DNA from 2 places in the Aerococcus tenax genome. Region 1 is predicted to be linked to the other one. Evidence: predicted binding sites of a transcription regulator. Region 1 holds the regulator's gene; the other holds the start of a gene.

Region 1 (7,536 bases):
CTGCTGGCCTTTGTAGGTTGTCGGCGGGACAAAGAATCGATTCACATTTCGAATTTAGCCGTACGACCCAGCTACCAGTCCTTAGGGATTGGGTCCAAGCTCTTAGACTTGGTCAAACACTTAGCTCCTGAGCTGGAACGCGACTCGATAACCTTAGAAGTGCGTTTATCCAATGAAGGTGCCAAGAAATTCTATCTACGAGAGGGGTTTAAGGCAACAGGAAAGATGGCGCGTTATTATCGTGATAATCATGAAGATGCGCTCACTTTGACTTGGCAAAATGAAGTCCACCAGGTTGCCCAAGAAGATGAAGCAAATCATAGTCTACCACCGACCGGAGGCCAAACAGATTCCCGGGATTAGTCAGCAGGTGTTGGCTTTTTACCAGGAGGCTTTTGACCGTATGCCTCACATCGCCAGGGATTGGTTGGAACGGGGCTTAGCCAGTCCGCGGCTCTATTTATTCCTCTTGCTAGATGAAAAGCAAGTCGTCTTAGCGGCAGCGACTTTTCAATTATTGGCTGATGAAGGGGAATTATTACATTTTGCAGTCAGCCCCCAAAGAAGGCGCCAGGGCTTGGGGGCCTTACTTTTGACTCAAGCCCTGGTCCACTTAGAAGAACAAGGCTTAGCCCGTTGTTTCTTAGAAGTCCGTGCCCACAACATCCCTGCTCAGGCCTTGTATGAGAGCCAGCGCTTTAAGTGTATTGACCAGCGCAAAAACTATTACCAAGATAATCATGAAGATGCAAAAGTTTATTTATGGGAGAGATCGACCAGTGACAACAATATTGGGAATTGAATCAAGCTGTGACGAAACCGGTGCAGCGATCGTTATTGATGGCAAAGAGATGAAGTGTAATGTCGTTGCCACACAAATTAAAAGTCATATGCGTTTTGGCGGGGTAGTCCCAGAGATCGCTAGCCGCCACCATGTCGAGCAAATCACTCAGGTGATTGATTATGCCATGAAGGAAGCAGACGTAACCTGGCCAGAGATCGATGCTGTGGCGGTTACCAAGGGGCCTGGCTTAGTGGGCTCTTTACTTATCGGGATTACTGCGGCTAAAACCCTGGCTTTTGCCCATGACAAACCCTTAATCGGCGTCAACCATATGGCAGGTCATATCTATGCCAATAATATATCTGATCAAATGGTTTTCCCTTTATTAGCCTTAGTGGTCAGTGGGGGACATACGGAATTGGTCTATATGAAAGAAGACGGCCACTATCAAAAAATCGGCGATACCCGTGATGACGCTGTGGGGGAAGCCTATGATAAGGTCGGCCGTATTTTAGGGGTTCCTTATCCTGGGGGTAAACGCATGGATGAAATGGCCCAAGAAGGTCAGGCCATTTATGACTATCCCCGCCCCATGATCAATGAGGATAATTTTGACTTTTCATATAGTGGACTGAAATCAGCGGTCATTAACCATACCCATAATGCGGAACAAAAAGGGGAAAAATTAAATCCTTATGATGTGGCAGCCAGTTTCCAAGCAGCGGCTGTTGAGGTCCTAGTAACTAAAACCATGCGGGCCATCGCTGCTTACCCGGTTAAACAATTAGTGGTTGCTGGCGGGGTAGCTGCTAACTCTGCTCTTAGAAAAGGCTTAGAAACTGAGCTAGCCAAGCAACACCCTGAAGTGCGCTTGTCCTATCCGCCTCTGAGTCTATGCGGAGATAATGGTGCCATGATCGCTGCAGCTGCCTACCCGCAATACCAAAAGGGTGATTTTGTCGGCTTAGATTTAGATGCCAACCCAGGTCTAGACTTAGGTGATGAAAATTAGTTGCCCTTAGGCGGAGGTCACTTGATTTTTAGAGAAAGCTTAGGGAGGAAAGATGGTCTTAATTGGTTTAGAAGTCACTTTTATTATTGACCAAGCTTATACTTTGAAGGATAAGCGCCGGATCGTCAAAAGTATGGTGGAACGGGCCCAACAACGTGAAAAGATGACTGCTGCTGAGATTGCTGACTTAGACTTAGTCAACCAAGCGGTAGTTGCTTTTGGCCTTGTTTCTAATTCATACAGTAAGAGCCGGCAACGCTTGCTGAACTATCTCGATAAAATTGAAGCCTGGTACCCCATTGAGGTCATTCATACCGAATGGCTGGAAGCCTAAAAAGAAAAGGTATGCGCACAGGAGGACTTGATCTTGAGTTCTCCTGTGCGCATACCTTTTTTATCTTTATTGGTCAAAGTCTTCTAATTGACTTTGAACGACTTCCCATTCCTTAAAGAGTTCTTCTTGTTGGGCTTGTTTGTCTTTAAGGGACTGGTCGAGTTGGTTTAATTCATAGTAATTTTGTAAAATGTCAGGATCAGTCATTTTTTCCTGAATTTCTACCATTTCTTCATCTAAGCTTTCAATACTTGCTTCGATTTTTTCGCTTTGTCGTTGGAGTTTTCTTTTTTCTTTTTGGCGTTCCTTACGATTTTGATAGGCTTGGGCGGACTGGCTGGATGCTGGCTTTTCTTCAGCAGGACTGGTTTGATTATCTTTATTTTCTTCGGCTAGCCGGGCTTCTTGCTCGGCTTTTTTACTAAGGTAATAATCGTAATCGCCTAGGTAGAGGGTAGAGCCCTCGGGACTAATTTCAAGAACTTGGGTAGCAATTCGATTAATAAAATAGCGGTCATGGCTAACAAAAAGTAGGGTGCCGTCGTATTCAATCAGGGCATTTTCTAAGATTTCCTTAGAATCAATATCCAAGTGGTTGGTTGGTTCGTCGAGAACCAAGAAATTATCGTGGTTAAAGGAAAGTTTGGCGAGGGCAAGCCGGGCCTTCTCCCCTCCACTCAGCATGGCGACAGATTTTTCCACGTCTTGTCCGGAAAAGAGGAAAGACCCCAGGATGGTACGAATGTTTTCCTCGTTAATGGTCGGATGGTCATCCCAAAGTTCGTGGAGGACATCCTTATTGCTGTGGAGTTTGGCTAATTCTTGGTCATAGTAGCCAATGGTCACATTAGCCCCATAGTGAATTTCCCCCTTGATGGTGGGAATTTCTTGGATAATGGTTTTTAAGAGGGTAGATTTACCCACGCCGTTGGGTCCCACCACTGCGATAGCTTGTTGCTTTCTAATATCCATCTCAATCGGATAAGAAAGTAAGTGATCATCGTAACCAATGCCTAAGTGGTCAGCAGTAAGGACCACATTGCCACTGGACTTGTCCGTTAGAAATTGAATGTGGGGACTTTTTTCGTCTTGCTTAGGCTTTTCGATTTTGGGCATCTTTTCGAGTTGCTTACGCCGACTCTGGGCCATCTTGGTGGTCGAAGCCCTAACAAGGTTACGAGCCACATAGTCTTCTAACTTGGCGATTTTCTTTTGCTGTTTATCATAGGCCTTTTGCCAGCTTTCTAGGCGAACAGCCTTTTCTTTGAGGTAAAAGGAATAATTCCCCTTATAATATTCCATACTGTGTCCGGTCATTTCATAGGTTTCATTGGTGACATGGTCTAAGAAATAACGGTCGTGACTGACGATCAAAAGGGCTCCAGGATAGGAAGGTAGGTAATCTTCTAGCCAGGTTAGGGTTTCAATGTCTAAGTGGTTGGTGGGTTCGTCGAGGATGAGAATATCGCGCTTTTCAAGGAGGACCTTGGCCAGGGCTAGTCGCGTCCGTTGACCACCAGATAATTGGTTAATGGGTTTGTCGTAATCTGATTCGGGAAATTGAAAGCCGTGGAGGACCATGCGAATCTCGGAATCATAACCGTAAGCATTGCTTTGGTTGACTTCTTCTTGTAATTGGTCATAGCGTTTGAGGGCCTCTTGGTAGCTTGCTTCATCCTGGGCATCGGCCAAGTCTTGAGCGGCTTGCTCGGCATGGTGGATGAGAGCGATAGATTCCTTAAAAACTGACCGCATTTCTTCATAGATCGTCCGTTGACTGTTTTCAATGGCGGCATGTTGGTCCATGTAGGCAATGGTCTTTCCCTTAGCCCGGGTGACTTGCCCTTGGTCAGGCTCTTCGATCCCTGCCAACATTTTGAGTAGGGTTGATTTGCCAGTGCCGTTTCGCCCGACTAGGGCAGTCCGACTATTATCTTGGATGGTCATTTGGACATCTTGGAAAAGAATATCGGAGCCAAAACGTCGCATGAGTTTTGATCCTTGTAATACAATCATTGGATCCTTTCCTCCTAAATCGTTTATTATTGTCTTCACTAGTGTATCATATTTTATCGATAGATATTTTTGACTTTGTGAACTTTCCCTTAGAAAGGGGCGGGATTATTCACAAAGTTTTAAAATTAATGAAAATTAGCCAAAAAGATTTATGTGATTTTTCACAAAGTTCTTTCCATTTTATGATTTAGGTGATAAAATGTATTTGATATCTTGTGAAAAGGAGTGGAAACATGAAGGAAATTCCACGTGCAACGGCTAGGCGGTTACCGCTTTATTACCGTTACTTGCATAATTTTAAGAATATGGGTAAGACACGGATTTCTTCCAGTGAACTCAGTGAGGCGATCAAAGTGGACAGCGCCACTATTCGCCGGGATTTCTCACATTTTGGTGCCCTAGGGAAGCGTGGTTATGGCTATGATGTTGAAGCTCTATTGGACTTCTTTAGTCGCCAACTCTACCAAGACCGCCTCACCACAGTGGCTTTAATCGGGGTCGGTAATTTAGGGAACGCCTTATTAAATTATAACTTTAAACGGACCAATAATATCCGGATTGGGGCGGCCTTTGATATTAATCCTGAGATTGTAGGAACCGTCCATAGTGGGGTACCGGTTTACCCCATGAGTGAATTAAAGGAACGGATTCAAGAAATGGAAATTCTGATTGCTATTATGACCGTTCCGGAAAAGGTCGCCCAAGATACCGTGAGTGAATTAGGAGAAGCCGGTATTCAAGGCATCTTGAACTTTACGCCGGTGGTTTTAGATGTTCCTGAAGATATTCATGTCCAAAACGTCGATTTAGCCAATGAGCTGCAAACTCTGATTTACTATATTGGTAATCGAAATGGCAACAATAAAAAGAAAAATTAGTAGAACTAGCAGAAGTTAGCAGGAACCTGACAGAATGATCAGGTCTAACTTATGCCAGTCGCTTAGTAAAGCCCTCTTCAAGTGAGGGCTTTTTTCTTGTCATTAATAGTAAAAATCAAGAGTCTGGGACAAAAGTCCCAGACTCTTTTCAAAATACGAACTATCTAATCAAAACGTGTTCCCAAAGTCAGCCCTGACGTCCACTTCACAAACTATGTGCGATAGGCTTGTGCCTATCTTCCATAGTTTGTTCCAGTGGTTCAGGGCTCTTTTGACTTTTGTCACACTCTCATCTCAATTTCCTAACTTTACGGGCATATACTTTTTAAATGATAATTTATACTTTTAAAGTGATAAAAAGAAAAAAGGTCAAAAAAAGTCAACGAATTACTTGATTTATATCTGGAAATGTTTTACTATAAATATTGTAAGTTAGCAGTCGGAGATGATGAGTGCTAACAAATCATTAAAAGTGTTATTAATTAGTATGTTAAATTTGGAGGGATATTTTAAATGTTAAAGCCGTTAAATGAACGTGTGATTATTCAAGTCCAAGAAGAGGAAGAAAAAACTGCTTCTGGCATCGTTTTACCATCTGCTGCTAAAGAAAAACCTCAAGTAGGTCAAGTGGTAGCCGTTGCTGATGCTACTGATGACTACACCCCTCAAGTTAAAGTGGGCGACCAAGTTATTTTTGAAAAATATGCAGTAAGCGAAATCCGCTATGAAGGGGAAGATTACCTCATCATTAAAGAAAAAGATTTAACTGCTGTAGTTGAATAATCATTGACTGAACTTCGACAACCAACAAAAAAACATTGAATTCTCGATCATGCTTAGATTTAGAATAGGAGATAGATAGAATGGCCAAAGATATTAAATATTCAAGTGATGCAAGACAATCTTTAGTAGAAGGTATTGATAAATTAGCTAATACCGTGAAAGTGACCTTAGGACCTAAGGGACGTAACGTTGTCCTAGAACGTAGCTATGGGTCTCCATTAATCACCAATGATGGGGTGACCATTGCTAAAGACGTTGAATTAGAAGATCACTTTGAAAATATGGGAGCTAAATTAGTTTCTGAAGTCGCTTCTAAGACCAATGATGTTGCTGGTGACGGGACAACTACCGCTACCATCCTAACTCAAGCTCTCGTCCATGAAGGCTTTAAGAACGTGACAGCAGGGGCAAATCCTGTGGGCATTCGTCGTGGGATGGATCAAGCTATCCGCAAGGCAGTAGAAGCTTTGAAAGAAATTTCTGTTCCAGTGAATGCTAAAGAATCTATTGCTAACGTTGCGGCAATTTCTTCCGGCGACCAAGAAGTAGGTCAATTAATTGCAGACGCTATGGAAAAAGTAGGCCAAGATGGTGTCATTACCATTGAAGAATCACAATCCATGGACACTGCCTTAGACGTTGTTGAAGGGATGCAATTTGACCGCGGTTACTTATCCCAATACTTTGTAACCGACAACGATAAGATGGAAGCTGTTCTCGATGATCCTTACATCCTTCTCACTGATAAGAAGATTTCTAATATCCAAGATATCCTTCCATTATTAGAACAAATCGTACAACAAGGTAAATCCTTATTATTAGTGGCTGACGATGTTGAAGGTGAAGCACTTCCTACTTTAGTCTTGAACAAGATTCGTGGGACATTCAATGTCGTTGCTGTGAAAGCGCCTGGCTTCGGTGACCGTCGTAAAGAACAATTAGAAGACTTAGCTGTTCTTACCGGTGGGACAGTTATTACTGAAGACTTAGGTCTTGAATTGAAAGACACCAGCATTGATCAATTAGGTCAAGCTGCCCGCGTAACCATTACTAAAGACGATACCACCATTGTTGAAGGTAAGGGTAACAAGGAACAATTGGAACAACGTGTGGCTCATATCAGAAAACAAATTGAAGAAACTACTTCTGACTATGACCGTGAAAAATTACAAGAACGTCTTGCTAAATTAGCTGGCGGGGTTGCCGTTGTTCGCGTGGGTGCAGCGACCGAATCTGAACAAAAAGAACGTAAATTACGTATCGAAGACGCTTTAAACGCTACTCGTGCTGCGGTTGAAGAAGGTATCGTAGCTGGTGGTGGTACTGCCTTCATGAATATCCAAGACAAGGTGAAAGAAGTCGTTGACTCCTTAGAAGGTGACGAACAAACTGGTGCAGACATCGTGGTCCGTGCCCTCGAAACCCCACTACGCCAAATCGCTGAAAATGCTGGTCTAGAAGGTTCTGTCATTGTAGAACACATTCACGATAAAGACCAAGGCGTTGGTTACAACGCTGCTAGTGGTGAATGGGTAGACATGATTTCTGATGGTGTGGTTGACCCAACCAAGGTGTCACGTTCTGCTTTACAAAATGCAGGCTCAGTAGCTGGTTTGATTTTAACTACTGAAGCAGTTGTTGCTGACCATCCAGAAGAAAATGCAGGAAATGATGCAGCTGCAGGAGCAGGCGCACCAGGTATGTATTAATCCGAAAACTGAATAGGATA
Region 2 (7,536 bases), 160 kb from region 1:
AGTAAGGCTACGGTAGTCATTTTGCCCGTATTTTTTTTGCTAACTGAAATACTTTCTTTCATTGTAATCCTCCTTGAAGAATGAGTCCTAATATAATCGATATAAAACCAAATAATGATAAAAATTTAAAATTATCATAAGCTTAGCCTTTATTTTTGTCAAGTCTGTCTAAATTGATCACTTTTCGCATAAGGCTAGGGTTTTGCTGCCTTGGCTTATGGTATGATAGTAAAAACAGTATCAGCTTTCTTGGGCTTTTTAAGATCAGGAAAGTCAGTCCCTTTGGCTGGCTGAAAGCGGCTAGTCAGAGAATCAGAATAGAAAAAATGAGGAGGCGGTTTAGTGATGGCTAATCCAAAACAAGTGTCTAATTTTATAAATCTGAACCAAGATATTATTGATGAATTAATTACCCTCGCTTTTAAGGAAGATATTCCTTATGAAGACCTGTCGACCAATGCTATTTACCAGGGGCAAGCAGCCCAGGTAGAGCTCTTAGCTAAGCAAGCGGGAGTGATTTGTGGTTTGGATCTCTTCAAGCGGGTTTTCTTACATTTGGACCCTGAAGTTCAATTTGAGAGTCTGGTCCGAGATGGTGACCGCGTAGCTAAGCAAGAGACCCTGATGGTGATCAAGGCCTCCGTCAATACCCTCTTAAGTGGCGAACGGATTGCCCTTAACTTCCTTCAAAGAATGAGTGGGATTGCTACGGCTACCCGTCGTTTTGTAGATGCCTTAGAAGGCAGTGGGATAAAGTTACTGGATACCCGTAAAACTACCCCAGCCTACCGCCCCTTGGAAAAATATGCAGTCCGGGTAGGGGGCGGCTATAACCACCGTTACTCTCTATCTGACCAAATTATGCTCAAGGATAACCATGTTGCTGCTGCCGGTGGGGTCAAAGAAGCCATCCAAGCGGCTAAGGCCTATGCCCCTTTTGTGAAGAAGATTGAAATTGAAGTCGAGGACTTGGACATGGTCAGAGCGGCAGTGGAGGCTGGAGCTGATATTATTATGCTCGATAATATGGACCATGACACCATGGGGGAAGCCATTGCGATCATTAACGGCCAAGCGATTATAGAAGCTTCAGGCAACTTTACCTGGGACAATGTCACAGATTATAAGGACCTAGCCATTGACTATATCTCTAGTGGGGCCATTACCCATTCGGCCGGAATCTTAGATTTGTCCCTCAAACATTTGAAAGTGAGGAAGTAGGTCTGGGCCTCCTGAGGCAGAAATCTTTGATTTCTACTACTCATAGCTCAAGTTTTGCCCTGACTTTTGTTACAGCAAGGTTACAAGGCGACAGAAATGTTTCAGAAAATCCTTTTAAAATGTCAAAGTAATTAAAGGGCCTTAACAAGTCAGAAAATCCCTTTTCTTCGTCTGGAAGCCATGATAGTATATTTCATGTCGACGAGGGAAAGACCTCGTTGAGAGATAAAAATGAATCTGAATGATTAAGATGCTTAATCATATTAAATAGAAAAAAGAATGAACTTTGCATAGAAGAAAGGATTTTTATTACACATGAATATGAAGAAAGTTTTAGTAGGTACCTCAATCGCTTTATCAGCCTTAGTAAGTTTTGCTGCTGGGGAAACGACTGAAGCACACGCAGCTGAATGGCAAGCACGTTCAGTTGAAGAAATCAAAGCTGACTTCCAAAAATTAGATGACAACGAAAAAGTTTATGTCATTAAATCTGGTGACACCTTAAACGCTATTGCTCAAGCAGCAGATGTGAACACCAAAGAATTAGCTGAAATCAACAACATCGAAAATGCTAACTTAATCTTTCCAGGAACTAAATTAACCTTCAAATCTGACCAATCAGGTAAGGTTAATGAAGTTGAAGTAGAAAAACAAGGTCAAGCAGCTCAAGTTTACACCGTTGATGAAACTGCTGGTCAAACTTACCAAGCACCAGCAACTGTTCAAGCTGCACCAGCTGCTGCTCCAGCACCTGCACCAGCTCCAGCTCCAGCACAAAGCGCTTACACTGGTTCTTCTTCATCCGCTAAAGAAATCATTGCTCAACGTGAATCTGGTGGTTCATACTCAGCAACTAACGGCCAATACATCGGACGTTACCAATTAAGCGCTTCTTACTTAAACGGTGACTACTCCCCAGCTAACCAAGAACGTGTGGCTGACCAATACGTAGCCGGTCGTTACGGTTCATGGGACAACGCTTTAGCATTCTGGAACGCTAACGGTTGGTACTAAGATAAAAAGAGTGTAACAGTCACACCAAAGGACGAAACCATTAACTCCGGCTCACTGGGCTGGAGTTTTTTTATTTATCTCAGCTTTCATAAGGAGTTTAAGCGCTTCGCCTTGAATAGGTAAGCGGTTTCTGCTATAGTTAGAAAGTACTCACAAGAGGTGCTTTTGCTGAGATAGGTGGAAACCTGGACTCTTTGAACCTGAGAAAGTTAAGACTTGCGTAGGGATGTGAGAATTCAAATATCGTTATAAGGCACAGCCAAGCTTTTGCTAAAGCCTAACGATAAGAAGTCCTGCAAAGTACACGAAGTGGAGTATACTTTGCAGGGCTTTTTTTCTGTCTAGAAGTAAAAGACCTGCAGAGAAAATGTGTAATCTAAACAGAATAAGAGAGATGAGTCAATGTCTAAAAAAACAAGCATTCCCTTTGCGAAATATAGTCAGCAGGTCAAGGAGAAAGCCCCGCTGATCCAAGTTTTAAATAATTATGTCACTATCCATGATGTGGCCAATGTGATTTTGGCCAGTGGCGGGCGTCCCGTGATGACCGATAACTTACCTAATAGTCAGGATGTGGTCAAGACAGCTGACCTTTTGCTATTGAATGCCGCTAGTCCCAGACCTAATCAGGAATTGTTGGACCTCGCCGCCATAGCGAAAAATGACTACCATCCCGTGGTCTTAGATCCAGTGGGGGTTTCAGCTATGCCGTCTAAATTAAAGCTCTGTCAAGATCTGATTGACCGGGATCTAGTAAGCGCGGTAAAGGGGAATGCTTCGGAAATTCGAAGCCTCCTCTTTGAAAAAAGCCAAGGATCTGGGGTTGACCTGGGTCCTGGAGACGAGGTGACCTTGGCTAACCTGGCTGATTTTGCCCCGGCCTTTAAAGCTTATGCCCTAGAAAAAGGAATTATCCTAGCCATGTCAGGTCCGATTGACTTAGTGACTGATGGCGAACGGCTGGCAGTCATTGAAAATGGTCACCCCTGGATGGCTTCTTATACGGGATCAGGTTGCCAGTTAAGCGGCGTCTTAGCCAGTTTTTTAGCCGGTAATCCGGATGAGGATTCTTTTTACCTAGCTACAGCAGCTATGATTAGCTATGGGGTGGCGGGAGAAATCGCTGCTCAAGTGCTCCAGCCTTATGAGGGCAATGCCACTTATTCCAACCGGGTGATTGACCAGGTCTTCTTATTAGAGGCCAAAGAATTAGAAAGGAGAGCCAAGTATGACATTCAATAAAAATGATTTATTGGTCTATGCCATTACGCCCGACCGTTTTGATCATGACGAATTAATCCAGCAAGTCAAAGAGGTCTTAGCAGGTGGGGCGACGATTTTACAGTTACGTTTAAAGGACCATCCCTTTAAAGACCAAGAGGAGAAGCTGGATCTAACTAAAAAAATTAAAGCCCTCTGCCAAGAAGCAGGTGTCCCCTTTATTATTGATGATGATTATGAACTGGCCCTGGCGGTAGATGCTGACGGCCTCCATGTTGGAGAAGATGACCTGCCAGTCGACCAGGCTAGACAACTGCTCGGCCCGGAAAAAATTATCGGGGCTTCGGCTAAAAGTTTGGATGCCGCTCTAAAAGCCCAGGCGGCTGGTGCAGACTACTTGGGAGTTGGCGCCCTCTATCCGACCCAGTCTAAGGCCAATGCCCAAGGCACTAGTCTGACCACCTTGCGAGCTATTGCCCAAGGGGTGAATATTCCCATTGTAGGCATTGGTGGGATTAACTTAGATAATATGGCCAATTTACGGGACCAGGGGCTGGCCGGGGTGGCTCTGATTTCTGCTTTGTTTAAGGCGGAAAACCCCTACCAAGCGACTCAAGAAATCCGTAAAGCTGCTGAAAAGCTTTTTAAACTCCAAGCCGTCCTTACCATTGCCGGCTCAGATTCCAGTGGGGGAGCGGGTATTCAAGCGGACCTCAAGACCATGCAGGCCAATGGAGTCTTTGGCATGAGTGCTATTACTTCAGTGACCGCCCAAAATACTAGGGGTGTGACCGGGGTCTATGACCTCAGTCCCGAGGCCTTGGCTAGCCAACTCCAGGCTGTTTTTGAGGATATCCCTCCGGCTAGTGTCAAGATTGGCATGGTCTCCCAAGTGGAATTAGTAGAGGAAATCGCCAAAGCCCTTAAAAACTATCAGGCTAAATATGTCGTAGTAGACCCGGTCATGGTCGCAACGAGCGGGTCCAACTTGATCCAAGACCAAGCGGTACAGGTCTTGGCTGACCAGGTATTCCCGCTCGCTTGCTTAATTACTCCCAATATTCCTGAAAGCCAGGTCTTAGCAGGACAAGATATCCATTCGGCAGCCGATATGGAAGCCGCCGCTAAGAAAATTAGTCAGACCTACCAAGTCGCAGTCCTCTGTAAGGGCGGCCATCGAGTTAATGATGCTAACGATGTCCTGGTGACTCCTGAGGGCCAGGTCCACTGGTTTAAGGGCGAGCGGGTTGATAACCCCAATACCCATGGCACCGGCTGTACGCTATCCAGTGCCATTGCCAGCAACTTAGCCAAGGGGGATGACTTAGTTACTGCCATTGCTCGGGCTAAGACCTATCTCAGCCTGGCCCTTAAAGATCAATTAGACCTTGGCCAGGGGAGTGGGCCTTTGAACCATGGCTTTGGACTATTGACTTATTACCCCAGTGACCATTAATTGCCTTAACTTCCCTTGGCACATAGTTCCTAGTCTTTCAACCCTTCTACGAGGCTAGACCTGCTAGGGGAAGAGTATCTGTACACCGATAAGGGTCATGATAGCTTGTCATGGCCTTTTTTCTATATTTAGAAAAGGGTCTATCTGTTTTTAAAAAGAGTGTTTATTCCTAACATTGTGAAAACAAACACATATTTTCTCTTTTTAATTAAAATATAAAAATATTCTTTTAAAAGCTGTAAGCGATTACAAGGCTAAATTACTAATGTTTAAGTGATTGTAAGCGGTTGTGGGTAAAAAGAAAAACAAAAAAGAACTTGCTTTTTAATTGTGAATAATTTAACATAATAGCCATAAAGATGAAAGTCATTAAAAATCAAAGAAAGGTTAGGAAGAACAATGGCTAAAGGAAAAGAACAAAAAGTAGATATTCCACAATTTATCGATGAGACAGTGGCTAAGGCTAAACAGGCCTTAGAAGATTTTATGGCCTTAGACCAAGAGCAAATCGACCATATTGTTACTAAGGCGTCGATTGCTGCCTTAGACCAACATGGGGTCTTAGCTAAACATGCCGTTGAAGATACTGGACGGGGTGTCTTTGAAGATAAGGCCACCAAGAACTTATTTGCCTGTGAACATGTGACCAACCACATGCGCCACTTGAAAACAGTAGGTATTATTGATCGTGATGAGGCCAAGGGATTGACCTATATTGCTGAACCGGTCGGAGTAATTTGTGGGATTGTCCCTACTACCAACCCAACATCGACAGCAATCTTTAAGTCCTTGATTTCCTTGAAGACCCGTAACCCGATTGTCTTCTCCTTCCACCCCCAAGCCCTGGAATCTTCTATCCATGCGGCCAAAGTGGTGCGGGACGCGGCCATTGCGGCAGGGGCTCCTGAAAACTGTATCCAATGGATCGATCCCAAACACGCTTCTATGGAAGCCACCAATTTACTGATGAACCACCCTGATGTCGCTACGATTTTAGCTACTGGGGGATCTGCCATGGTTAAGGCTGCCTATTCTTGTGGGAAACCAGCCTTGGGTGTGGGACCAGGGAATGTGCCTGCCTATGTTGAAAAAACGGCCAACCTCAAGCAAGCCGTGAATGATATTGTCATGAGTAAGGCCTTCGATAATGGGATGGTTTGTGCTTCAGAACAAGCTGCCATTGTTGACAAAGAAATCTACCCCGACTTCATTAAAGAAATGAAGTCCTACCATGTTTACTTTGTCAACCAAAAGGAAAAAGCTCTCTTAGAAGAATTCTGCTTTGGAGCTAAAGCCAATAGTGATGCGGTTGACCAAGCCAAACTCAATGCCGATATTGTCGGGAAATCAGCGGTTTGGATTGCTAAAGAAGCCGGCTTTGAAGTGCCAGAAGAAACCGTCATCCTAGCAGCAGAAGTTCCTGAAGTGGGTCCTGCCCAACCCCTTACCCGAGAAAAATTATCCCCAGTGCTTGCCATCTTAAAGGCTGAAACAACCGAAGATGGGATGGCTAAGGCCGAAGCCATGGTTGAATTTAATGGCCTAGGTCACTCCGCCGCCATCCATACCAATAACCACGACTTAGAAATCGAATACGCCAAACGGGTGAAAGTGGCCCGGGTCATTGTCAATGCGCCGTCAACCTTTGGGGGAATTGGGGATGTTTATAACTACTTTATTCCTTCCTTAACCCTAGGCTGTGGGTCTTATGGACATAACTCCGTAGCTGGTAACGTGGGACCTTTAGATTTGATTAATATTAAACGAGTAGGGGAGCGGCAAAATAACATGCAATGGTTTAAAGTCCCTCGGGTTTACTTCGAAAAGAATTCCATTAAATACTTACAAGAATTAGACCATGTGGAAAGGGTATCGATTATTTCTGATAAAGGCATCGCCAAACTCGGCTTTGTTCAAAAAGTCATTGACCAACTTCAACAACGGCAAAATAAGGTGGTCTATGATGTCTTTGATAACATTGAACCGGATCCAGATATTTCCACGGTTCAAGCGGGTGCTGACGCTATCCGGGCCTTCCAACCGGATACCATTATTGCTATTGGTGGGGGATCGGTTATGGACTCCGCTAAGATCATGTGGCTCTTCTATGAACGTCCTGACGTTGACTTCCGCGACCTGGTTCAAAAATTCATGGATATTAGAAAACGGGCCTTCCGTTTCCCAGCCCTCGGTGACAAAGCCCAATTAGTGGCTATCCCAACCACCTCAGGGACAGGTTCCGAAGTAACGCCTTTTGCGGTCATTTCCGATAAGAAGAACAATAAGAAGTACCCGCTTGCTGACTACGCCCTCTTACCTAAGGTAGCTATCGTGGATTCCAGCTTTGTCGAAAAGGTACCAAGTCGGGTGACCGCCGCTACCGGGATGGACGTCTTAACCCACGCTATTGAAGCTTATGTATCTATCTTTGCCTCGGACTATACCGATGGACTCTCCCTCCAAGTCATTAAGATTGTCTTTGACTACTTGGAAAAATCAGTCAAAGACTTTGACCCGCTAGCTAGAGAGAAGATGCATAATGCGGCAACCATGGCGGGGATGGCCTTCGGTAACGCCTTCTTGGGAATTGTTCACTCCATGTCCCATAAGATCGGTGGGGTCTT

Evidence for each region. The regulator Rex, encoded in region 1, represses fermentation and respiration genes when NADH is low (regulators of the CRP and FNR family bind a similar motif). The targets are predictions, from matches to a motif close to TTGTGAANTANTTCACAA.
Region 2: the regulator Rex is predicted to act here: its motif matches at 5,241-5,258, upstream of adhE (bifunctional acetaldehyde-CoA/alcohol dehydrogenase).

What each region holds. Positions count from the first base shown of each region.
Region 1 covers NZ_CP127382.2:221,139-228,674, forward strand. The annotation lists gene rimI (ribosomal protein S18-alanine N-acetyltransferase) at 1-363, shown strand, start outside; gene rimI (ribosomal protein S18-alanine N-acetyltransferase) at 308-802, shown strand; gene tsaD (tRNA (adenosine(37)-N6)-threonylcarbamoyltransferase complex transferase subunit TsaD) at 780-1,796, shown strand; gene DBT50_RS01070 (DUF503 domain-containing protein) at 1,849-2,130, shown strand; gene DBT50_RS01075 (ABC-F family ATP-binding cassette domain-containing protein) at 2,197-4,146, opposite strand; gene DBT50_RS01080 (redox-sensing transcriptional repressor Rex) at 4,380-5,024, shown strand; gene DBT50_RS01085 (co-chaperone GroES) at 5,538-5,807, shown strand; gene groL (chaperonin GroEL) at 5,888-7,516, shown strand.
Region 2 covers NZ_CP127382.2:60,649-68,184, forward strand. The annotation lists gene DBT50_RS00315 (hypothetical protein) at 1-62, opposite strand, end outside; gene nadC (carboxylating nicotinate-nucleotide diphosphorylase) at 346-1,221, shown strand; gene apf (aggregation-promoting factor) at 1,537-2,235, shown strand; TPP riboswitch at 2,381-2,479, shown strand; gene DBT50_RS00330 (hydroxyethylthiazole kinase) at 2,638-3,477, shown strand; gene thiD (bifunctional hydroxymethylpyrimidine kinase/phosphomethylpyrimidine kinase) at 3,464-4,912, shown strand; gene adhE (bifunctional acetaldehyde-CoA/alcohol dehydrogenase) at 5,312-7,536, shown strand, end outside.